4 regions of the Pseudoalteromonas carrageenovora IAM 12662 genome follow, and region 4 is predicted to be linked to each of the others. Evidence: predicted binding sites of a transcription regulator. Region 4 holds the regulator's gene; each other region holds the start of a gene.
What was found. The regulator MetJ, encoded in region 4, represses methionine synthesis genes. The targets are predictions, from matches to a motif close to TAGACGTCTAGACGTCTA.

Region 1: a site for MetJ is predicted at 2,595-2,612, ahead of metK (methionine adenosyltransferase). Genes of this name have one in related genera too.
Region 2: a site for MetJ is predicted at 4,127-4,144, ahead of ALFOR1_RS04520 (homoserine O-succinyltransferase). Genes of this name have one in related genera too.
Region 3: a site for MetJ is predicted at 2,471-2,488, ahead of ALFOR1_RS03890 (methylenetetrahydrofolate reductase). Genes of this name have one in related genera too.

What each region holds. Positions count from the first base shown of each region.
Region 1 covers NZ_LT965928.1:871,176-877,027, forward strand. The annotation lists gene ALFOR1_RS04020 (5-formyltetrahydrofolate cyclo-ligase) at 15-611, opposite strand; gene ALFOR1_RS04025 (hypothetical protein) at 630-1,172, opposite strand; gene metK (methionine adenosyltransferase) at 1,342-2,493, opposite strand; gene tkt (transketolase) at 2,798-4,789, shown strand; gene ppnP (pyrimidine/purine nucleoside phosphorylase) at 5,117-5,431, shown strand; gene hpf (ribosome hibernation-promoting factor, HPF/YfiA family) at 5,612-5,852, shown strand, end outside.
Region 2 covers NZ_LT965928.1:982,413-988,264, forward strand. The annotation lists gene ALFOR1_RS04500 (histone deacetylase family protein) at 1-808, opposite strand, end outside; gene ALFOR1_RS04505 (PilZ domain-containing protein) at 862-1,227, opposite strand; gene ettA (energy-dependent translational throttle protein EttA) at 1,347-3,020, opposite strand; gene ALFOR1_RS04515 (porin family protein) at 3,352-4,005, shown strand; gene ALFOR1_RS04520 (homoserine O-succinyltransferase) at 4,221-5,168, shown strand; gene ALFOR1_RS04525 (homocysteine S-methyltransferase family protein) at 5,158-5,852, shown strand, end outside.
Region 3 covers NZ_LT965928.1:835,814-841,665, reverse strand. The annotation lists gene ALFOR1_RS03895 (M16 family metallopeptidase) at 1-2,272, opposite strand, end outside; gene ALFOR1_RS03890 (methylenetetrahydrofolate reductase) at 2,532-3,488, shown strand; gene ALFOR1_RS03885 (sensor domain-containing diguanylate cyclase) at 3,523-4,548, opposite strand; gene ALFOR1_RS03880 (DEAD/DEAH box helicase) at 4,607-5,852, opposite strand, start outside.
Region 4 covers NZ_LT965928.1:368,066-373,917, reverse strand. The annotation lists gene metL (bifunctional aspartate kinase/homoserine dehydrogenase II) at 1-1,703, opposite strand, end outside; partial or broken gene metB (cystathionine gamma-synthase) at 1,873-3,119, opposite strand; gene metJ (met regulon transcriptional regulator MetJ) at 3,388-3,708, shown strand; gene ALFOR1_RS01770 (malic enzyme-like NAD(P)-binding protein) at 3,773-5,014, opposite strand; gene rpmE (50S ribosomal protein L31) at 5,530-5,745, opposite strand.

The sequences.
Region 1 (5,852 bases), 500 kb from region 4:
GTAGTGAGTGCTTATTACCATTGATAAATTTTATCAGGAGTAATAATAGTTTTAAGTGGTACATCCCACGATTCAATAGGCAGTGCGTCTACTTTTTGACAGCTATGTGCTAAGCCAATAAGTTGCGGTTTTTGCCAATTGCCTTGGTGGAGTTGTGCCAGTGTTTTATCGTAAAACCCACCTCCCATTCCTAACCGGTTACCTTGGTTATCAAATGCAACTAATGGCATAAGTAAGTAATCTAAATCAGTTAATGGGCATATTTGAGAGCAGTTCAGCTTAGGCTCCAAGATACCATAGTGATTTGCCTTCATGGGTGAGTTTTTTTCATAGCGCTGAAACAGCAATGTAGCGCCATTAAATGGGTGAATTACAGGAAGGTAAAGTGTGTGGTTTTGTTGCCATAATTCATTAATTAACAAAGAGGTATCTAGCTCGCCATCATTACTGAAATAAATGGCAATATGCTTCTTGTTAGGTGTTTTTTTGCTTTTTAGGTGTTGAGTAAAATTCACTTTTAACGATTGGGCTGCGATCGATTGCTGACTTTTTGGCAAGCTATTACGTATTTTACGTATTTGAGTTCTTATTTGTGCTCGTTTATTGCTCATTTAATTATTTAACCGCACCTAAAAAGAAAATAAATTTGGAAAACCTAAATAAACAGCAAGCAAAATCAGCAAAATAACGACGGTAGCTATTAATATATATAGAAACAAATTACTACGCTTTGCTGGTGTTGTTATAAGCTCTTCATCAAGCATTAAGTCGTCGTCTTGCCATTCATCTGTACTTTCATCAGGTGCTTTTAATTGGGCTTCAGGAAGACGTTGCTCTAGCTCTTCAAGTTTTTCTTCTAAGCGAATTAAGCTACTCGTAATGTAATCTAGTGCATCAAAAATTCTTTCATCGCGCTGGCTGCTTGGCATTTGTTGAGAGGGCGTTGGCGATGTACTTGCTTGTAGTTTACTTTTAATGCCGAGGCTCGCTAAGAGCTTGGCTTGTTTTAGCGCTTTATCTTTATTACTTGGCGCAAATAATGGTTTGCCCTTTAAAAAAAGAGCCACTTTTTCTTCTGACGTTTTTAGTTTAGTTGCTAAATTTACGCACGCTGTTTTGCTATCAACACCTTGTGCAAGTTCTACAAATATAACGCGAAAGTTGTCGGCCATTAAACTATCCCTAAAGCTTTTATAATAAAGTGAGTATATACCTAAAGTGCAAAAGAGTTCGAGATTGATTTTATTGTTATTTTGCAGACGCTCTATAAACAATATAGTTAAACGTTAGATATAAAAACGGCCCTAAAAAGGGCCGTTTATATTTTTGTACTGTGTTGGCTTAAAGGCCAGCAGCTGCGCGAAGTGCGTCTGCTTTATCTGTACGTTCCCAAGGGAATTCGTCGCGACCAAAGTGGCCGTAAGCCGCTGTAGGAAGGTAGATAGGGCGCTCTAAATCAAGCATTTGAATTAAGCCGTAAGGGCGTAGGTCAAAGTGTTCACGAATAAGCTCGATTAAACGGCTTTCTTCTAGCTTGCTTGTACCAAATGTTTCAACGCTGATAGAGGTAGGCTCTGCAACACCGATTGCGTAAGATACTTGTAACTCACACTTATCAGCAAGGCCTGCAGCTACTACGTTTTTAGCAACGTAACGTGCAGCGTATGCAGCTGAGCGGTCAACTTTTGATGGATCTTTACCAGAGAAAGCACCACCACCATGACGCGCCATACCACCGTATGTATCAACAATGATTTTACGACCTGTTAAACCACAATCGCCCATAGGTCCGCCAATTACAAAACGACCCGTTGGGTTAATGAAAAATTTAGTCGCGCTTGTAATAAGCTCTGCAGGAAGTACCGGCTTGATGATAGTTTCCATCACCGCTTCTACTAAATCTTTTTGTGAAATGTCTTCGCTGTGCTGAGTAGAAAGTACTACAGCATCAATACCTACTGGCTTACCGTTTTCGTATGCAAATGTAACTTGAGATTTTGCATCTGGGCGTAACCAGTTAAGCTCACCGCTTTTACGTACTTGCGCTTGGCGCTGTACTAAACGGTGTGAGTAAGTAATTGGAGCTGGCATGAGTACTTCTGTTTCGTTACATGCGTAACCAAACATTAAGCCTTGATCGCCTGCGCCTTGTTCTTCTGGGCTAGTACGGTCAACACCTTGGTTAATGTCAGGAGACTGTTTACCAATAGTGTTTAAAATTGCACACGAGTCTGCATCGAAACCCATGTCTGAATGTGTGTAGCCAATTTCACGTACTGTTTTACGTGTAATTTCTTCAATATCAACCCATGCGCTAGTAGTGATTTCACCACCAACCATAACCATACCGGTTTTTACGTAAGTTTCGCACGCAACACGGGCATGAGAGTCTTGCTCTAGGATAGCATCAAGTACCGCATCAGAGATTTGATCGGCGATTTTATCCGGATGACCTTCAGAAACAGATTCAGAAGTAAATAAATGTTTTGCCATTGTATTTCTGCTCACAAATATTGCGCTTCACAAACGTCGGTATTAGCGCTAAAAAATTAAGGGGCGTATTTTATCTAAAACAAAACTGCTTGCATAGTTTTTTTACGCCTAGACGTCTAAATAAAATGAGTAATAACTTTTCGGTCTTAAAAAATATTCATAATGCCCCATTTTTATGGGGTTTTTAATTGCACACTGCACCCACAATAAGTAAGAATGGTTGCCATAAAAGCTCTTAAGATATTTAAGAGCATTAATGAACACATAAATACCCGCGCAAATACACATAAAGGTAGGAGAATTCATGCCATCTCGCAAAGAACTTGCAAATGCTATTCGCGTCTTGTCAATGGACGCAGTACAAAAGGCCAAATCTGGTCACCCTGGAGCCCCTATGGGCATGGCCGATATCGCTGAAGTATTATGGCGCGATTATCTAAAACATAACCCAACTAATCCAGAGTGGGCTGACCGTGACAGATTTATTCTTTCAAACGGCCACGGTTCAATGCTTATCTATTCTCTATTGCACCTAACTGGTTACGACTTACCACTGGACGAAATTAAAAACTTCCGTCAAATGCATTCTAAAACGCCAGGTCACCCTGAGTACGGTTATGCACCAGGAATCGAAACTACTACGGGTCCACTAGGTCAAGGGATCACAAATGCCGTAGGTATGGCGATTGCTGAAAAAGCACTTGCTGCACAGTTTAACCGTGAAGGTCACGATATTGTTGATCACTTTACCTATGCATTTTTAGGCGACGGTTGTCTAATGGAAGGTATTTCTCATGAAGCGGGTTCACTTGCTGGCACATTGGGCCTAGGTAAACTTGTTGCGTTTTGGGATGACAACGGCATTTCAATCGATGGTGAAGTAGAAGGTTGGTTTACAGATGATACACCAGCTCGCTTTAAAGCATACGGTTGGCATGTAATAAGTGGCGTTGATGGCCACGACAGCGATGCTGTTAGTGCTGCAATAGCAGAGGCGAAAAGTGTTACCGACAAACCATCACTAATTTGTTGTAAAACAGTGATTGGTTACGGTTCGCCTAATAAATCAGGTAGCCACGATTGTCACGGTGCACCACTAGGTGATGACGAAATCAAAGCGTCTCGCGAATTTTTAGGTTGGACTGGCGATGCATTCGAAATTCCTGCTGATATTTACGCACAGTGGGATAGCAAAGAAAAAGGCCAGCAGCAAGAATCAAGCTGGGATGAAAAATTTGCAGCATACGCAAAAGCATACCCAGAGCTAGCGTCAGAATACAAGCGCCGTATTAATAACGAACTTCCGGGCGACTGGGCTGCAAAATCTCAAGAATACATTGAGCAACTACAAGCAAACCCAGCAAATCCTGCATCTCGTAAAGCGTCACAAAATGCACTAAACGCATTTGGTCCGTTATTACCAGAATTCATGGGTGGCTCAGCCGATTTAGCAGGCTCAAACTTAACAATTTGGGATGGATCTAAAGGCTTAACACACGACGATGCAAGCGGTAACTACATTTACTACGGTGTACGTGAGTTTGGTATGTCGGCCATTATGAATGGTATTGCCCTTCATAAAGGTTTTATTCCTTACGGTGCAACGTTCTTAATGTTTGTTGAATACGCAAAAAATGCGGTACGTATGGCTGCACTAATGAAGCAACCAAGCATTTTTGTATACACGCACGATTCAATCGGTCTAGGTGAAGATGGTCCAACTCACCAACCGGTAGAGCAAATTGCAAGCATGCGTTTAACGCCTAACCTATACAACTGGCGCCCGTGTGACCAAGTTGAGTCGGCAATTGCATGGCAACAAGCTATTGAACGTAAAGACGGCCCTACATCGCTAATCTTTACTCGCCAAGGTCTTGAGCAGCAAGCGCGTGACGCACAGCAATTAAGCGATGTTAAAAAGGGTGGTTACATCCTTAGCTGTGACGGTAATCCGGAGCTAATTATTATTGCAACGGGTTCTGAAGTTCAGTTAGCACAAGATTCAGCAACAGAGCTACGCAGCCAAGGTAAAAAGGTACGAGTTGTATCTATGCCGTGTACAGATGCCTTTGAAGATCAATCTGCACAGTACAAAGAAAGTGTATTACCGGCATCAGTTACACGCCGCGTAGCAGTAGAAGCAGGTATTGCTGACTACTGGTACAAGTACGTAGGCCTAAACGGCGCTGTAGTAGGTATGACTACCTTTGGTGAGTCTGCCCCTGCTGGCGAGCTGTTTGAGCACTTTGGCTTTACTGTAGAAAATATTGTAAGCAAAGCAAACGAGCTTTTTTAATAGTATTTGATTAAATAAAGTAAGTAATTGAAAAGCCCGCACTGTGAAAAACAGCGCGGGCTTTTTTGTTTGAATAACTGTAAAAGCGTTGATTTAAAACGCCAGCAAGCTGGGCGTCTACAGGGAGTTTAACTTTGAGTGGTAGACGAAGAGCTTGCTCATGAAGGAAGGCAGTTTCTAATTTATTTAATGCTACCTAAAGGGCTGCTTTGAATACTTTAAGTGAGTAACTTTCAATACACTTCTCTTGCAAGCTATTTACCTATCAGGCAATGTAGTGCGATAAAATTTATAAACAAAAATCTTAAATTAATAGCAGGAGCTAAAATGTCTCAGTTTGATAATGTAAGTGTAATTAAAAAAGCTAACGTGTATTTTGACGGAAAAGTATCGAGCCGTACGGTTGTGCTTAGCGATGGAACAACTAAAACATTAGGTTTTATGCAGCCTGGTGAATTTGTATTTGATACAAGCAAAAAAGAACTCATGGAGCTTTTAGGTGGTCAGTGGGATATTTTATTACCAGGCGAGAGTGAGTGGAAAACATTTAACGCGGGTGAATCGTTTAATGTAGATGCTAACGTAAGCTTTAAAGTAAAAGTGGTAGATTTTGCCGACTACTGTTGCTCGTACACAGATTAATAGCTAGTACTGCTAGACGTCTGAAAGCCCATGGTTAATGGGCTTTGCATAAACTTTGCACAACCCATGATTTAAATCAGCAAAACTAGTAAATAAACCTCAAATATCTCACCTTTTTCCTTGTGTTAATCTAAATAGCCCCCAATACTATTTATGAGGTAACAAATAAAAGGATACCCTATGAAAATTAATCTTTCTGGTCACCATGTTGACGTTACTGACTCTATTAGAGAGCATATCAACGAAAAGTTTTCAAAAATCGAGAGCCATTTCCCATCACTTATTGCACTCGATATTATTTTGTCTAAAGAACATCATAAGATCCAAGCAGAAATTAGCACTAATTACGAAGGTGCGCGTATATCGGTAAAAGGGGAAAACGAAGTTATGTACCCAGCTATTGCAAGCGCAGCTAAAAAAC
Region 2 (5,852 bases), 610 kb from region 4:
TGTGTTCAAGGCAGCGCTTAAATACTAAATGGTCACGCTTTTTAATACCCTCCCACGTTATATCTAGTTTACCTAAGCCGTCGTCTTGCCAAATATCTACACCTGCATCGTAAAGCACTAAATCGGGGTTTAGCTCTTTTAATAAAAACTGTAGGGTGTCGTCCACAATGCCTAAGTATTCAGTGTCTTGCATATTATTAGCAAGGCCAATGTCTAAATCACTAGGGGATTTTCTAAACGGGAAGTTTTTTTCGCAGTGTATAGAGCAGGTATACGCATAGGGCTGATGCGCAAGCATTGCAGCTGTGCCATCGCCTTGGTGTACGTCTAAATCAAAAATGAGCACGTTGGTCACTTCACCGCTTTGTATTAACGTTTGTGCGGTAAAGGCTAAGTCGTTAACCATACAAAAACCTGAGCCAAAATCGCTATGCGCATGGTGAGTGCCCCCAGCTAAATGGCACGCCAAACCATGCTCTAATGCTAAGCGAGCAGTGCGTAATGTACCTTGGGGAGCAGTGAATGTACGGTTCATTAGCGGTTGCGACCAAGGTAAGCCAATGCGGCGCATGGCTTTTTCGTCTAGGCGATTATGCCATAAATCCTGAATGTAGTTTTCGCAGTGTACAAGTTCTAGTGGCTCTGGGGTGCCAAGTGTAGGCGCTATTAGGTTAGGGCCAATTAAGCCTAGCTCTGCTACGTGTTTGTATAATTGCGCAAATTTACTCATAACAAAACGATGTTTAGGATCAAAGTTAAATGAGTAATTAGAATGATATACCAAAGGTAAATGTGGATTTAAGCGCATAACTACACAGTTTAAAAAGTTTGCGCTATGGTAATCAACTTATGTATTTGAGTCTATTGTGGCTCATGAATAAGTAATGCAAGTTCACGATGTAGTAGCTCGTCATCAGCTAAATTTAGCTCTACTAAGCGCTTTAAATAAGTGATGCTATCTATATCAATATAATGACACTTTAAGCCAATATGATCCTCTTCTATATGGCACATTACTACGTCCATTTTTATTTCTATATCGCTTTGTTCAAGGGTAAAACGTAGCGTTGCTTCACTATTTTTAGTGCCGTTAAAGGCATCGCACTTTGTAATTAGTGCACCATGAAGCGAAACATCAAGCAACTTACACGGGTATTTATGGTTATCAAACTCAAGTAGTGCAGTGGTTGAAAACAACACACGAGAAAACTGACGACGATTTTGCATAGCTTAATTTATCCTTATAGTTATTATATAAATCAAGCATAGCGGGAAATAAGCCAAACAGATAAAAAATGACATAAAAAAGCCCCGCATAAATGCAGGGCTTGTAATATCGTTATCGATTAACCAATTTTTTTGTACTTAATACGCTTAGGTTGTGCAGCTTCTGCGCCTAGGGTCTTTTTAAGCCACTCTTCGTATTCAGTGTAGTTACCATCGAAGAAATTAATTTGGCCTTCGTCGCGGTAATCTAAAATATGCGTTGCAATACGGTCAAGGAACCAACGGTCATGTGATATACACATTACACAGCCTGGGAACTCTAAAATAGCGTTCTCAAGCGCGCGTAGTGTTTCAACGTCTAGGTCATTGGTTGGCTCATCCAGTAGCACCACGTTACCACCAGCTTTTAAAAGTTTAGCAAGGTGTAAACGGTTACGCTCACCACCCGATAAGTCTTTTACAAACTTTTGCTGGTCGTTACCTTTAAAGTTAAAACGGCTAACGTATGCACGGCTTGGGAACTCAAAGTTACCAATTTTTAGCACATCTTGACCATCAGATATTTCTTCAAATACTGTTTTGCTTTCGTCCATGTTGCCACGGAACTGATCAACCGTTGCTAATTCTACAGTTTCACCAATGCTAATATTACCGCTGTCTGGCTGCTCTTCACCGCTTAGCATTTTAAATAGTGTAGATTTACCCGCACCATTGGCACCAATAATACCCACAATAGCGCCTTTTGGCATGCTAAAGCTTAAATCGTCAATGAGTACGCGATCGCCAAAGCTTTTACGAATATTGCTAACTTCAAGCACTTGGTCGCCTAAACGCGGACCAGGTGGAATAAACAACTCGTTAGTTTCGTTGCGTTTTTGGTAATCTGATTGTTGTAGCTCGCTAAACTGCGCCATGCGTGCTTTAGACTTAGCTTGGCGACCTTTAGGATTTGAGCGTACCCACTCAAGTTCTTGAGCAATTGATTTTTGGCGTGCTTTTTCAGATTTTTGCTCTTGTTGTAAACGTGCATCTTTTTGTTCAAGCCAAGAAGAGTAGTTACCTTCCCACGGAATACCTTCACCACGGTCAAGCTCTAATATCCAGCCAGCTACATTATCAAGGAAGTAACGGTCATGCGTTACTGCCACAACAGTGCCTTCGTAATCATGTAAGAAGCGCTCAAGCCATGCAACCGACTCAGCATCTAAGTGGTTAGTAGGCTCATCGAGAATAAGCATATCTGGCTTTTCAAGTAATAAACGACAAATAGCAACACGGCGACGCTCACCACCTGAAAGGTGCTCAATTTTAGCATCCCATTCTGGTAGGCGAAGTGCATCAGCAGCGCGCTCTAAAACGTTATCGATGTTGTGGCCATCGTGCGCTTGAATGATTGCTTCAAGCTCACCTTGTTCTTTAGCAAGTGCGTCAAAGTCAGCGTCTTCCATTGCGTACTCGTTGTACACTTCGTCAAGGCGGTTAAGGGCGTGCTTAACTTCGCCAACGGCTTCTTCAACAATTTCGCGAACTGTTTTGCTTTCGTCCAGCACTGGTTCTTGCGGTAAGTAACCAATTTTAGTACCTGGTTGAGGGCGGGCTTCACCTTCAAACTCTTCATCAACACCCGCCATAATACGTAGTAATGACGATTTACCAGAGCCATTTAAACCAAGCACACCAATTTTAGCACCCGGGAAAAAGTGCAACGAAATATCTTTTAAAATTGTGCGCTTAGGTGGCACAACTTTAGATACTCGACTCATCGAGAAAATAAACTTATCAGGTAAAACCATGGAGGAAAGCCTTCAAATAATAATAAAAATTTCAATGTTGTATTGTAGTTGTTGAGGGGTTAAACAGTCAACGAATGCCGTATAGAACAATACGCTAATCTAAACGACACTTTATTTTATTACCCATTTAAAACATTACTATTACAGGATTTCTATTGTGTAAAATTCTGTAATCTATTGTTTTATATTGTTCAAATACATTTCATTTTTAACAAAAGTGGTACAGTATATTTACAAGCTGTAAAGTATAAGCAAATTATACAGGCAGAACACTCATAGTCGTTGTAAAACATCGCATAATTAAATATTACAAAGGTTTAAAGGAATGAACATGAAAACAGTTACAAAGTTAGGGGCATTACTTTTGGGTTTATACTCATTTTCGAGCCAAGCAGACATACTCCACGTAAATGGCTATTACCAAGGAGTAGGGATAGGGTCTACGCAAATTGATGTATACGAGAGTGATAGCATACAGTTTACAACGCTCTACGGCCGATTTGGATATCAGTTTTCGCGATACTTTGCATTAGAAGGGCGTGTAGGATTTGGATTAAATGATGAATCAACCCCTTTAAACGGAATTGTTTATACTCAAAACCCGCAGGACGGTTCGCTTACCTCAGAACCCATTCAGAGCCAAATTGATTCAAGTCTTGATTTGCAAACAAGTATATTTGTAAAAGCTAATTACCCAATTTCATCTCGCGCTGATGTATTTTTATTTGGTGGCTATGGCAGAAATAAATTAAGTTACAATGAAGGCGACTTAAGAAATCTTGCAGAATCAATAATTGATACAGATTCAGATGTAAATACTTCATTAATCACTGAGCAAAACTATGATGAGGGCGGTGTAACGTACGGCACTGGTATTGACTATAGGTTATCTCAACGCTGGCAAATAAGCGCTGAATACCAATATTTTGATACAGATGAAGGCGATATTTACGCTCTTAATTTATCTGTAAATTATCGTTTTTAATTTCAATAGCGCTACAATTTTTTAGTAGCGCTACCTTAATACACTTAAACAAAGTGCTTCAATATAAATACTTTCCCTCCTCATTTTAGTAATTCTTAGAAAATCATGAATAAATTTCATTTAGACATCTATACATCTAGAGGTTGATATTTTTGGCGTTCTGTTCATAATGAGAGCGTATTAATTCTCGGTTTTTATGAGCAGGAGCTTAAAGGATGCCAATTACAGTTAAAGACGAACTACCGGCTATTGCCCGTTTACGCGAAGAAAACGTGTTTGTAATGCCAAAAAGTCGTGCAAAAACGCAAGAAATACGTCCAATGCGTTTGGCTATTTTAAATTTAATGCCTAATAAAGTAGAAACCGAAGTACAGTTTATTCGTTTGCTTGCAAATTCGCCCCTGCAAGTAAATGTAGAGCTATTGCGCTTAGATACGCACCGTAGCAGTAGCAACTCAGAAGAGCACCTAGATACTTTTTACCGTTATTTTTCAGAAGTAAAAGACAATAACTACGATGCCTTATTAGTAACTGGCGCACCACTAGCACACCTAGAATACGACGATGTAGCCTACTGGGACGAGCTAAAAGTTATTATTGATTGGGCAGAGCAGCACGTTACCTCTACGTTGTTTTCGTGCTGGGCGGCGCATGCAGCGCTGTATCATCGTTACAACTTAAAGCGTGATTTGAAAGAAGATAAACTATGTGGCGTGTTTACCCACCAGTGTTATTTTGATCACGGTGCATTAACTCGTGGCTTCGACGACACCTTTTTAGTGCCGCACTCACGTTATGGCCACATTGATATAAATAAAATTAATGCCTGCGAAGATATAGTGGTATTGGCAGGCTCCGAAAAAGTAGGCGCTTACTTAATGAAAAATAAGTCGGGCAGCCAAGTGTTTATAACCGGCCACCCAGAATACGATGCCGACACATTAAAAGCTGAGTACGAACGCGATTTACAAAAAAGCCCAGATGCACCAAAACCCGAAAACTATTTTCCAGATAACGATGCAAGTAAAAAGCCGTCAAAAACGTGGCAAAGCCATGCCTTTTTGCTTTTTTCGAACTGGTTAAATTACTACGTGTACCAAACTACACCTTATGATATTAATTTAGTTAGCCAAGATGTGAGGACTAACAACTATGCCGAATAACGTGCCAAACAAAAATAAGCAAAGCGAATTAAGCGCTGCGCTAAAACAGCGTATTTTAATTTTAGATGGTGCAATGGGCACCATGATCCAAACTCACAAGCTTGAAGAAGAAGACTACCGAGGTGAGCGCTTTAAAGACTGGCACGTGCTAATAAAAGGCAATAACGATTTATTAAGTCTTACCAAACCCGAGTTAATTGCCGATATACACCGCAGCTTTTTAGTCGCCGGTGCAGATATTATTGAAACCAATACTTTTAACTCAACCACCATTTCGATGGAAGATTACGACATGGCAAGTATAAGCCGTGAGGTAAACTTAGAGTCAGCTAAACTTGCGCGCGCTATATGTGACGAGTTCACCGCTAAAAATCCAGAAAAACCACGCTATGTAGCGGGTGTTTTAGGGCCAACATCTAAAACCTGTTCTATCTCGCCAGATGTAAACGATCCGGGTTACCGTAACGTAACGTTTGATAAGTTGGTTACTGCTTATGTTGAGTCTACTCTTGCATTAATGGAAGGCGGCGCTGATTTAATACTTATCGAAACCATATTTGACACCCTCAATGCAAAAGCAGCCTCATTCGCAGTAGAAGAAGCATTTGAGCAAGCAGGGCGCACATTACCTGTAATGATCTCGGGCACAATTACCGATGCCTCAGGGCGTACTCTTTCCGGGCA
Region 3 (5,852 bases), 470 kb from region 4:
GAATTCGCTCATACAAGTATGAGTTAGAACTACGATGCTCACCAAAGTACGAGCGCACAAGCCAAAGTGCAGTCCAATCTTCGCTGCTGCGAATAGTATCAATTGGGAAACCAAACGATACCGCGGTAGATTGCGCCGATTTTTCTACAATTGTTGCATGATGACCTTTAAGCACTGGCGCATCAGGAATACTTAAACGGCTTTGCTCACCTTTAGGTAAGGTTGCTAAGTCGCTCATAATATTTGCTTTAAGTGCGTTAGGCACTGCGCCAATTAAACCAAGTGTTAGTTTAGATTGGGTAAGCTCTGAGTTATAGAATGCTTTAACATCATCAAGGGTAAGTGCTTCTAAATCAGAAATATCACCATAGTTGTAGCTCTCATATGGGTGGCCTTTATAAAGCGTACTGTAAAGCACTTCTTTACCAAGCTCTTCATCGTTAGAGGCTTTTAAGCCCGACTTAATACCGTCGATCATTTCTTTTTTAAGGCGTTTAAAGTCATCGTCTCTAAACCCTGGATTAAGTAACTGATCACTTACAAGTGCATACCAAGTTTCAGCGTTATCTTTATGAATACGCCCTTGGAACGACAGCATTTCTTTATCTATTTGATAACCAAAGCTACCCGCAAGCGGATAAAGCGCTTTTTGAATTTCTTTATAACTAGTACTTTGTGAGCCACCTTGAGCAAGCATAGCGGCGGTGAGCGCGGCTACACCTTTTTTACCTTGAGGGTCTGCGGCTGCACCTGTATTGAATAAAAAGTTTACGTCAATCAGCGGCGAACTATTAGTTTTATCAAGCACTTTAAATACAGGTGCCTCTGGCGCTTGTTCAAGCTTTGCAACTGCTGCACTTAAGTTAGCCTCTTGCTCAAACCCTGGCGCTTTATCAAGTGCCGACATGGTCACGGTTGTACGCGAATCATCTACAAAGTATTTATTAGCCACTGCTTTAATATCTTGTGCTGTGATGTTGTCGGCTGATTTATAAAGCTGGTTAATAACCTCTGGGTCGCGCTCAAAATGCATGTAACTTACAAGGGTTGATGCAATCGCTTGAGATGAATCTAAGCCATTAATAAAGCTGTATTTAAGGTTAGATTTTAAATCGCTTAACTTTTGCTCATCAACAAGTTCAGTGCGTGCTTTAGCGTAAGTGCGGTTAATTGCATCACGTGCTTTTGCTAAATCTTCTTCGTTTTCTACTTTTACAAATACATGTAATAAACCAGGATCTTTTGTCTCTGGATTGTAGGTAAACATTTGACTCGCTATTTGTTTATCAACAACAAGCTCTTGGTATAAGTCAGAGTTGTTTGAAAAATAAAGCTGTGAGATTAAATCAAGCGCAGCTCTGTCTTTTTTAGCAGGCTCCCATGGCGCACCTTTATACGATACAAGTAACCAATGCCCTGGTAAGGCTTCGTTTTGTTCATGTATATATTTAGGTGCTTGCTGCTTTGGCTCAGCTTTAATATCGGCAACGTAATCGCCTTTTTCCCAACCACCCCAATGCTTTTTAACCATTGCCATAGTGGCTTTAGGGTCAACATCCCCTACAATCACTAGCGATACATATTCAGGCTTATAAAACTTATCAAAAAACTCTTTACCGTATGCCATTTGATCTGGCATGGCTTCTATATCTTTAAAAAAGCCCATAGTGGTATGTTTATAGGTATGTTTATCAAAGGCTTCTTCGCGTACAGCGCTTAATAATTTACGAATTGGACTGGCGTTATTTTTTAAATACTCACCTTTAACCGTAAGCGCTTCGGTTCTAAATTGCTCTTCGGTGTAAGTTAGGTTTTGAAAAATATCGGCTTCAATTTCAAGTACTTTATCAAGGTGCTGCTTTGAGAAGTTTAAATGATAGTTAGTGTAATCGTTAGTGGTGTATGCACGGTTATCTACGCCTGCATTTTTAAATACAGCAGTGTATTCGTCTTGCGGAAATTTTTTAGAGCCTTTAAACATCATGTGCTCAAAAAAGTGAGCAAAACCGGTTTTACCTTCTTTTACTTCATTGCGCGAGCCAACTGATACCGGAATTTGCAGCGAAACTACATCTGGGTAATCGGTTTTAACTACCATTACACGTAAGCCGTTATCTAGCTCTTCAATTAAGTACTCTTGCGAAAATACACGTTCGTCAGCTTTTGTTGTTTGCTGCTGTTGTGCTGTTTGGGTGTTTTCGCTTTGCTGTGTTACGCAGCCAGTTAGCGCTAGTGATACCGCTAAGCTTGTTGCTAATAATTTAAATTTCATTATTGTCCCTTTTTAAATTGAGCAAATTTATTGTTAGGTTTATTACTAACTCACATTCGATTATGCCTTAAAGCGAGTAAATGTAAGAGCTTTAGCCCATTTTTTATGTAAACAACTGTGTCAATCAGGCGGTTTATTAAATTGTCAGTATGAATATTCCTCACCTAAGTTGAAAAACTTTCATTAAATAAATCTATCTAGACGTCTAAATGGCTGCTATATTAAATTACATACATTGGACTAAGCTGGAATGAGGATTATGGCTTTATCACTTCAAGAGAAAATAGAAGACACCAAACAAGGTGTTTATCTCATTGGTACTACCCCGCCTAAAGTTGGCACCGATAAAGCGCAATTAAAAACCATTGCAGAGAAGCTATTAGGTCGCTTGCACGAAATTGAATACGATGGCGTAATAATTTACGACATTCAAGACGAAAGCAGCCGCACTAATCAAGCTCGCCCATTTCCGTTTAAGCAAACTGTAGACCCGCGAGAGTACAGCCATTTACTACGTAATTTATCTGCTCAAGATGTAATTACCTATAAAAGTGTAGCGCAGCGTGGCGTTGGCGAATTTAAAGATTGGCTAAGCGAAACTAAAAACGACTACGATTTAAAAAATGTCGTGTTAGTGGGTAGCCCATCATCGGTAGGCGATATAAAGCTAAGCTTACCCGATGCCTATAAAGCACTGGCTGAGCGAAGTGATGACTTCTTTTTAGGTGGCGTTACCATAGCAGAGCGCCATTCTAGTAAACGAAATGAGCATGAACGCTTAATAGAAAAAACAGTACAGGGTTGCCAATTTTTTATATCGCAAGCTGTTTACGATGCACAAGCCACAATTGATTTAATCACCAGCTACGCGCGTACCTGTAAAGCACAAGGCATTGCACCAAAACGACTTATTTTAACGTTTACTCCCTGCGGCGGCGAAAAAACCTTAGAGTTTATGCAATGGCTGGGTATCTCAGTGCCAGAGGCCACTAAATGGCGCATGCTTGATGCAGAAAACACATTAAGTGAATCTGTACGTATTTGCCGCGAAAACCTCGACTTAATACTTAAAAGCTGTGCGCACCTAGACGTGCCACTAGGCTTAAATATTGAAAGCTTAACAAACCGTAAAGAAGAAATTGACGCATCAATAAACCTATACCGTTTATTAAAAGCGATTATGGAATTAAACTTAGCCGAAAAACAAATCGCTTAAAAGTTAAACTAAATTCACACCCTTCTTGGCAAGCCTAATGGCTTGCTTTTTTATCGCTATGATTAAGTGTACTGCTTGTATTGTTAAGTTTTTTTGCCTGCTTATACGCTTGTTTATTTTTATACATGGCTTGGTCTGCATTATTTAATAATGCATCAAATAGCTGCTTTTGTTTATCTGTAAAGCTATAGCCAATACTAAGAGATAAATCACAGACACTTTCTTTTATAAGTGCTTTTGAATACTCAGTGGTAATTTTATCAATAATATAGCTAAGCTTACTTTTATCGCTTATCTGCATTACAGCAATAAACTCGTCGCCGCCTAAACGCCCTACTATATCAGCATCTCTTAAATGTGTTTTTAGGGTATTAGCCAAAATAATTAACGCTTTGTCGCCTACTTCATGGCCGCAGGTATCGTTTAATTTTTTAAAATCGTTTATATCAATAAACAAGCAGCATACGTCAAAGCCTAAACGCAGTGCTAAGTTAAGCTTTTGCTGAGCTAGCAAGGTAAGTGCGCGGCGGTTATAAATGTTTGTAAGTGGGTCAAGCATGGTTATTTCGCGCATTTGCTCAAAGCTATAAATAAGCGCTAAATCGTCTTCAATCAAGTCGCGAAGCTGCTCTATTAGCTCAAAATACTCATCGGTATAACTAGTTTGTTTTGTGTCTTTTAAACATAGCGTGCCAAACACATCACCTTCGGGCCAATGAATGGGTAATCCTAGGTATGATTGAACGCCATCTTCAACAACCTCAGGCATGGTATTCCATTGCTCATTATTGCAGGCATCGTTAACATATAAAATATTGTTATTTTCCGCTACGTATCTGCAAAAAAGAGGTGTTTGTGGAGGGAGTATTGAGTTGGTTTCAAAGTTAGAGCCGCCTTCATTACTTCTAATTACAACCCGGTAGCCTTTGCTAGTTGCCTGTACTATATAACCTGACGGAGCCGAAAACAGCCCCGTAATAAGATCAATGGTCTTTTGCCATTTGTGCAGTGATATTTGGCCATCGACTCCCGAAAATGCCCATTGATCCGTTTCAAACATAACTTTACCTCAGCTATTTATTAGCTCAAGTATAGGCAAAAAAGCGAAACAAAAGCTATTACTTACGGCGTCTACTGGGTGCTCTTTGACCTGTAATGCGTTTTTTATCACGATCTTTTCGCGCTTTATTGGTGTTTTTACGATTATCTTTAGGCTTTTTGTTTAAATCTGGCTCGTAACCTTCTAACCATTGAGGCGCTAAACGCGTATCAAGTAGGACTTCTATTTCTTCAAGTAGCCATTGCTCATCAATACTTACTAGCGACATTGCAAGGCCTTGCTCACCGGCGCGACCTGTACGGCCAATGCGGTGTACGTAGTCTTCTGCTATGTATGGCAGTTCAAAATTTATTACATATTTAAGCGCAGGTATATCGAGCCCACGCGCTGCTACATCGGTGGCAACTAATACGCGTGTAGTGCCTTCTTTAAAGTTTTGTAGTGCACGGTCACGCGCGCCTTGCGATTTATCGCCATGAATGGATTCTGTTTTTAAACCGTCTTTACACATTTCTTTGGCAAGTTTATCGGCCATTTGCTTGGTGCGCGTAAATATAAGTACTTGGCGCCAGTTTTTCATACCAATCATGTGCGATACCAACTCGCGTTTACGGTCTTCATCTACCGAGTAAATAACTTGCTCGACTTCAACGGCGGCTGAATTGCGTTTATCAACTTCAATCAGCTCAGGGTTTTTAAGTAGCTTTTTACTTAGCTCAAACACGCTATCGTCAAATGTTGCTGAGAACAATAAAGTTTGGCGATCGCCTGGAATGTGGCGCAGAATACGTTTTATTTCGTCAATAAAGCCCATGTCGAGCATCCGGTCTGCTTCATCGAATACTAGTGAATCAACACTTGAAAGCACCACACTGCCTTTAACTATATGATCGAGCAAACGACCTGGCGTTGCCACTATCACTTGCGCCGTTTTAAGTGCTTTAATTTGCGGGCCAATACTTGCACCGCCATACGCTAAAGCGCCATTAATATTACTGCCTTGAGCGTACTTTTCAAAGCTTGCAAATACTTGCTGAGCAAGCTCACGCGTTGGCGTTAAAATGACCACTCGGGCAATGCCTGGCTCATCTTTTTTAGGTGTATTTAAAAGCTTATGTAGTAGTGGTAATACAAAGGCTGCTGTTTTACCTGTGCCTGTTTGTGCACTGCCCATTACATCGTTGCCCGCTAAAATAGGCGGAATGGTTTTAACCTGAATTGCGGTTGGCGTAGTGTAATTATTTTGCTCAATCGCTGTTAATAATAACGAATCGAGTTTAAGAGATGAGAACGATGTAGCAGAC
Region 4 (5,852 bases):
GTGTTATAACGCCAGTGTAGGTTGCGCTCTGCCAAATTATTTCTAAGTGTTTGATACCAAAGTGTAGGCGCTGTGCCCGCATATTTATTTGCACTAATTAAATGGCAGTCGCTTTGCACAAAGTCAGTATAAAGCTGGCTAAATTGCTCACTAGCAGTAATATCAATTACTACTTTATGCTCGTAATCAAGCTCGTTAATTGCATTTAATAAATCATTACTTTGGTATTTTTTGGCCTCAAGCTGCCATTGTTTTTCCCATGTTTGAGGGTTAACTCCACTTGGATTAAACAGCATCTCTTGAGAGCGAACCAAAGCAACTAATTTAATACTAAAGTCACCACTTAGGCGCTCAAATTGATCCGCCAGTTGGTGTATAAACACTCCACCTACATTACCTAACCCTGCTACTATAATCGCAATTTCTTGGCCTTTGTTAACTAGCTTATCATGCAATGTGCTTTGCACATCGCTATCAATAAATTGGTCAGTTAGTAATAAAACATAACCATTATCTTGATGTACAAAACGCGGTTTTATAGTTTGCTCAGCTAATACTTCTAAAGCTTGCAGTTTAAGTGTGCCGATGACTTGCTCTGGTGCAACAACTGCACAGCCGTTTAAATTCGACTCACTAATATTAGCTCTACCAGCAAAGTAATTAATAACTTGATATGTTTGTGCAGCCGGTACGACTAAATACACTTCGCCATTATGGTTAAAATGATGAAGACTATGCTGAATAAGCTGGCTAACACTTGCAACCTCACCTTCACTCAAGCCTTCTACTGTTAATAAATCAACATTTTGTAGCGTCGTTATAAAGCGCTTTTTCTTAGCTAGACCTTCTTTAACAATATGAGTTGGACTTGCTTGAACATCAAAACTACTCCGTACAGCTAGCTTTATATTGGTATTTTTTAAAGGCGATAACGTTTTAGCATGCAAAACGGGGTTGCCTAATCGTGCTAGTAAGTTGGCCTGAGTGCGACACACTTTAGCGTACTTAATTGCCTTTTTTACTTTACGCGGATCAGTACTAAATACACCTTGCGTGTCAGTCCAAATGCATACCTGTTTGGCATCACAATAACTGGCAAGTAATGCAGCGCTGTAATCGCTACCATTACGACCAAGCGTTACCGTATCGCCAAGTGTGTTTGCCGCTATGAACCCGGTTACTACATTCACTTTGTTGGCATCAATAACACTGTTACATTGCAGCTTATTTTGAGCATGGCGTAATTCGCCATCATTTAAAGTAAAAAGCAGGCGAGCATCGTGTGCGCAGGCATGTACGTTTAACTGTTGTAAATATGCAGCCAATAATCGTGCAGACCATAACTCACCATGGGCAAGTAATTGCGCTTCTTTGAGCTGCTCACTTTGCGCTAAGCTTGCAATTATATTTAGTTCTTCGAGTAATGTTTTAAGTGCGCTGCGCTTTAAATCAGCTTGTAGTAATTGCTCAATTAAATCGCTTTGATGGTTATTTAACTGCAGTAAAATATCAGCGACAGCTTGTGTGTCTTGCTGCTGATAACTTTGCCACAACGACACAAGTGTATCTGTGGTTTTACCAGCAGCAGATACCACAACACAGTCGCCTGGCTGAGTATGCCCAATAATTATTTTAGCTACGCTTTGATAGCGCTCACTAGAGCTTAAGCTTGAACCACCAAATTTATGTACACAATTGACCATATTTATACCAATTCGCTTAATTAAGATGTCTATTTTGAGAATAAGAAAACCGTGTCGATAACAAGGCAAAAATTTCGTTGTTTAGTTGTTCTATATGAAAAATTTTTAACGAAGTTAGCGCCGGTTTAATCCCTCAAATTGATTAGGTATTATTGCGCATTGGTATTACTTACCAAAGCGCCGGGCGGGCTGCACTTAATTTCACATGCCACCGGGCGTGCCAGCACCTTTACCTACACGGCCAATGTTTTTATTTTGCCCTGGTTTTACAAGTTCAAACACGCGTTCGAAATCAGCAACTAAGTCGTTTATATCTTCAATACCTACCGAAATACGAATGAGCGTATCACCCACCCCCGCTTCTAAACGGGCTTTAGGCTCCATTCCTGCATGCGTCATCGTTGCAGGGTGGCAAATTAAGCTCTCTACGCCGCCTAGCGACTCTGCTAAGCTAAATGCCTCAAGGCTTGTTAAAAATGCCGCAGCGTCGTTAACATCGCCTTTAATATCAAAACTGACCATACCACCAAAGCCAAGTTGCTGAGCCTTTGCCAATGCATGTTGAGGGTGCGACTCAAGTCCTGGGTAGTAAACTTGGCTCACAAATTCAGAGCTTTCAAGGTACTTGGCAATTGCAAGTGCGTTTTCTTGATGCTGTCTTAAACGTACATTTAAAGTACGCAAGCCACGAAGCGTTAAATAGCTATCAAATGGTGCACCTGTAATACCAATGTTATTTGCCCACCAAGCTAACTCATCACCAAGCTCTTGTGTTGCAGCTATCACAGCGCCGCCCACAACATCAGAATGGCCATTGATATATTTAGTCGTCGAGTGAACAACAATATCTACACCAAATTTAATTGGGTTTTGCAGCGCAGGTGATAAAAACGTGTTATCTGCAGCAACAAGTGCCCCGCACTGCTTAGCTATATCAGTCACTGCTTTAATATCTGTTAAGCGCAGTACCGGGTTACTTGGTGTTTCAATCCATATTAATTTAGGTTTTATTGCTAAAATTTTATCTAAGTTTTCTTGCTTGGTTAAATCTAAAACTTCAAGCTTTAGTAATCCGCGTTTTTGCAAAGACGTAAATAAACGGTAGCTTCCACCATAACAATCATGTGGAATAACCAGTGTATCGTCATTATTTAATAACTGAGTCGCTAAATGCACGGCAGCCATGCCTGTGGCAGTAATAATACCGCGCGCACCACCTTCAAGTTCAGCCAATGTTTCAGCTAATATATCGCGATTGGGATTACCGCTGCGCCCATAATCGTACTGACGCTTAGTATCAAAGTCGGCAAACGAATACGTAGTCGATAAATAAATTGGCGGAACTACAGCGCCATGGTGTTTATCTGCATCTACGCCATTACGTACTGCAATAGTCGCTTTGTTTTTTTCGCTCATATTCGTCACCTGATTAATTTGGATGTTTAGACGTCTAAAAGAGTAAGTTATCCATTTTGATAAGTCAAAGCTTTTAAAGCTCTAGATGGCTAAAAATAACTAACTTATAAAACTTGAATGGGGCTATATTTACAATTACAGCCGGCTTATTAAGATAGATTGGTATCTATTATTTGACTATCTTTTTTAAATCGATAGAATTTCACGCATATTTACACGCTTTTTACGCCGTGTGAGAAATTAATAATCTGAGGCAACGATACATCTTATGGCTAAATGGAATGGTGAATATATTCACCCATACGCAGAACACGGGAAAAAATCAGAGCAAGTTAAAAAGATCACCGTTTCGATCCCGCTAAATGTATTAAAAGTTTTAACGGATGAGCGCACGCGCCGTCAAATAAATAACCTTCGCCATGCAACAAACAGTGAGTTGTTATGCGAAGCGTTTTTGCATGCATTTACAGGCCAGCCATTACCAAATGACGATGACTTACGCAAAGACAATGCAGAAAAAGTACCTGAAGAAGTTAAAAAGATAATGCAAGAAATGGGTTTAGAAGTGCCTATTTTAAACGAAGAATAAATCGTTACCTTTTTAATCAAAAACCTCAGCCATTGCTGAGGTTTTTTTGTTTTAGCATATACCTTTAAGCCATGTAATTTTCAGGTAAGTCAATTTGCGCAACACCCGATTCTACCGCAGCTACAGCTACAGCTTTAGCTATACGAGGTAGTAAACGCGGATCCATTGGCTTAGGAATAATGTACTGTGCACCAAATTCAAGCTTATCAACACCCGCAGCTTTTAATACTTCTGCTGGTACTGGCTCTTTAGCAATACTACGAATAGCTTCTACCGCAGCAATTTTCATTTCATCGTTAATAGCGCTTGCGCGCACATCTAGTGCACCACGAAAAATAAACGGAAAACATAAAACGTTGTTAACTTGATTAGGGTAGTCAGAGCGCCCCGTTGCCATAATTAAGTCGTTGCGTGCACCATGAGCAAGTGCAGGATCGATCTCAGGATCTGGGTTTGAACATGCAAACACCACAGGTTTTTCTGCCATTAGCTTTAAATCTTCAGCTGCTAGCAAGTTAGGGCCAGAAACGCCTACAAATACGTCAGCGTCTGCAATTACATCTTGTAAAGTACGTTTATCGGTATTGTTAGCAAACAGCTGCTTGTATTCGTTTAAGTCATCACGACGTGTATGAATAACACCCTTACGGTCCAACATATAAATATGCTCGCGAAGTGCGCCACACTTAATTAGCAGCTCCATACACGCAACGGCAGCAGCGCCTGCACCTAAACATACAATAATCGCATCTTCAATTGACTTACCCTGCACTTCTAGCGCGTTTAGCATGCCTGCAGCAGTCACAATAGCAGTACCGTGTTGATCATCATGAAAAACCGGAATACTACAGCGCTCTATTAATGCTTTTTCAATTTCAAAACACTCTGGTGCTTTAATATCTTCAAGGTTGATACCGCCAAAAGTATCAGCAATATTTGCAACCGTATTGATAAAATCTTCAGTGGTACGATGCTTAACTTCAATATCGATTGAATCAAGCCCAGCAAAACGTTTAAACAATAACGCTTTACCTTCCATTACAGGCTTAGATGCTAAAGGCCCTAAATTCCCTAGGCCTAAAATTGCAGTGCCATTAGTAATTACCGCAACCATATTACCTTTGCCGGTATATTTATAAGCATTAGCAGGGTCAGCAGCTATTTCACGAACGGGTTCGGCAACACCGGGGCTATACGCAAGCGCAAGATCTTGAACCGTTTCGGCGGGTTTGGTTAGTTCAATGCTAATTTTACCTGGTACTGGGTGTGAGTGATAATGTAGTGCTTGTTCACGAAAGTCTGACATAACGCGATGGTATCCTGCAATTTAAGTTAAAGTGAGAGGTGGTGTCTTGGGGTAAGATACCCTTATTATTTTTAAATTCCAAGCAATATCAGGTCTATCCTGTTATATGCTATATCCTTTAATTTTAAGAGGTTTTTCAGTAACTTTGCTGGATTATATCGACATTTAATAAATAAAAATTCACCAAAAAAGGTCGTTTTGAGGTGCTTTTATGTCTCCAATGTTCTTTACAAAATGTACGTTTAAAGTATTACTATAAATCTAAAATAATAGCCTATTACTCTACTTTAAAAACAGATGACTCCACGTTGGCTACTTTTATCAACCTAGTTAAAAAATGTACTAACTAAAATATAGAGAATATAAATAGATTTGTCTGCAAAGGTTTATGCATACTCATAATAAAAGGCAGAAATAGTTATGCAAAAGAGGAAATAACTAAAGTCGCTTAAATAATTAAATTTTAGGCACAAAAAAAGCACCCTAAGGTGCTTTTTTTAACTAAACAGCAATAATTACTTCTTGCTGCTAAGTGCACCGAAGCGCTTGTTGAAGCGATCAACACGGCCGCCAGTGTCTAAAATCTTTTGCTTACCAGTGTAAAACGGGTGACACGCAGAACATACGTCTAAGTGAATGTCTTTACAAAGAGTTGAGCTAGTTTCGAATTTGTTTCCGCATGAACATGTTGCAGAAATTACTTCGTACTTAGGGTGAATACCTTCTTTCATAGGAACCTCTAGTTAAGGCCGCATCGCTCTCCAAACCCGAAGTCTGGCACCATACGTCGTTAAAACAAATTTGTTGGTCGCGGATTTTATCCAACAACAACCCCCTA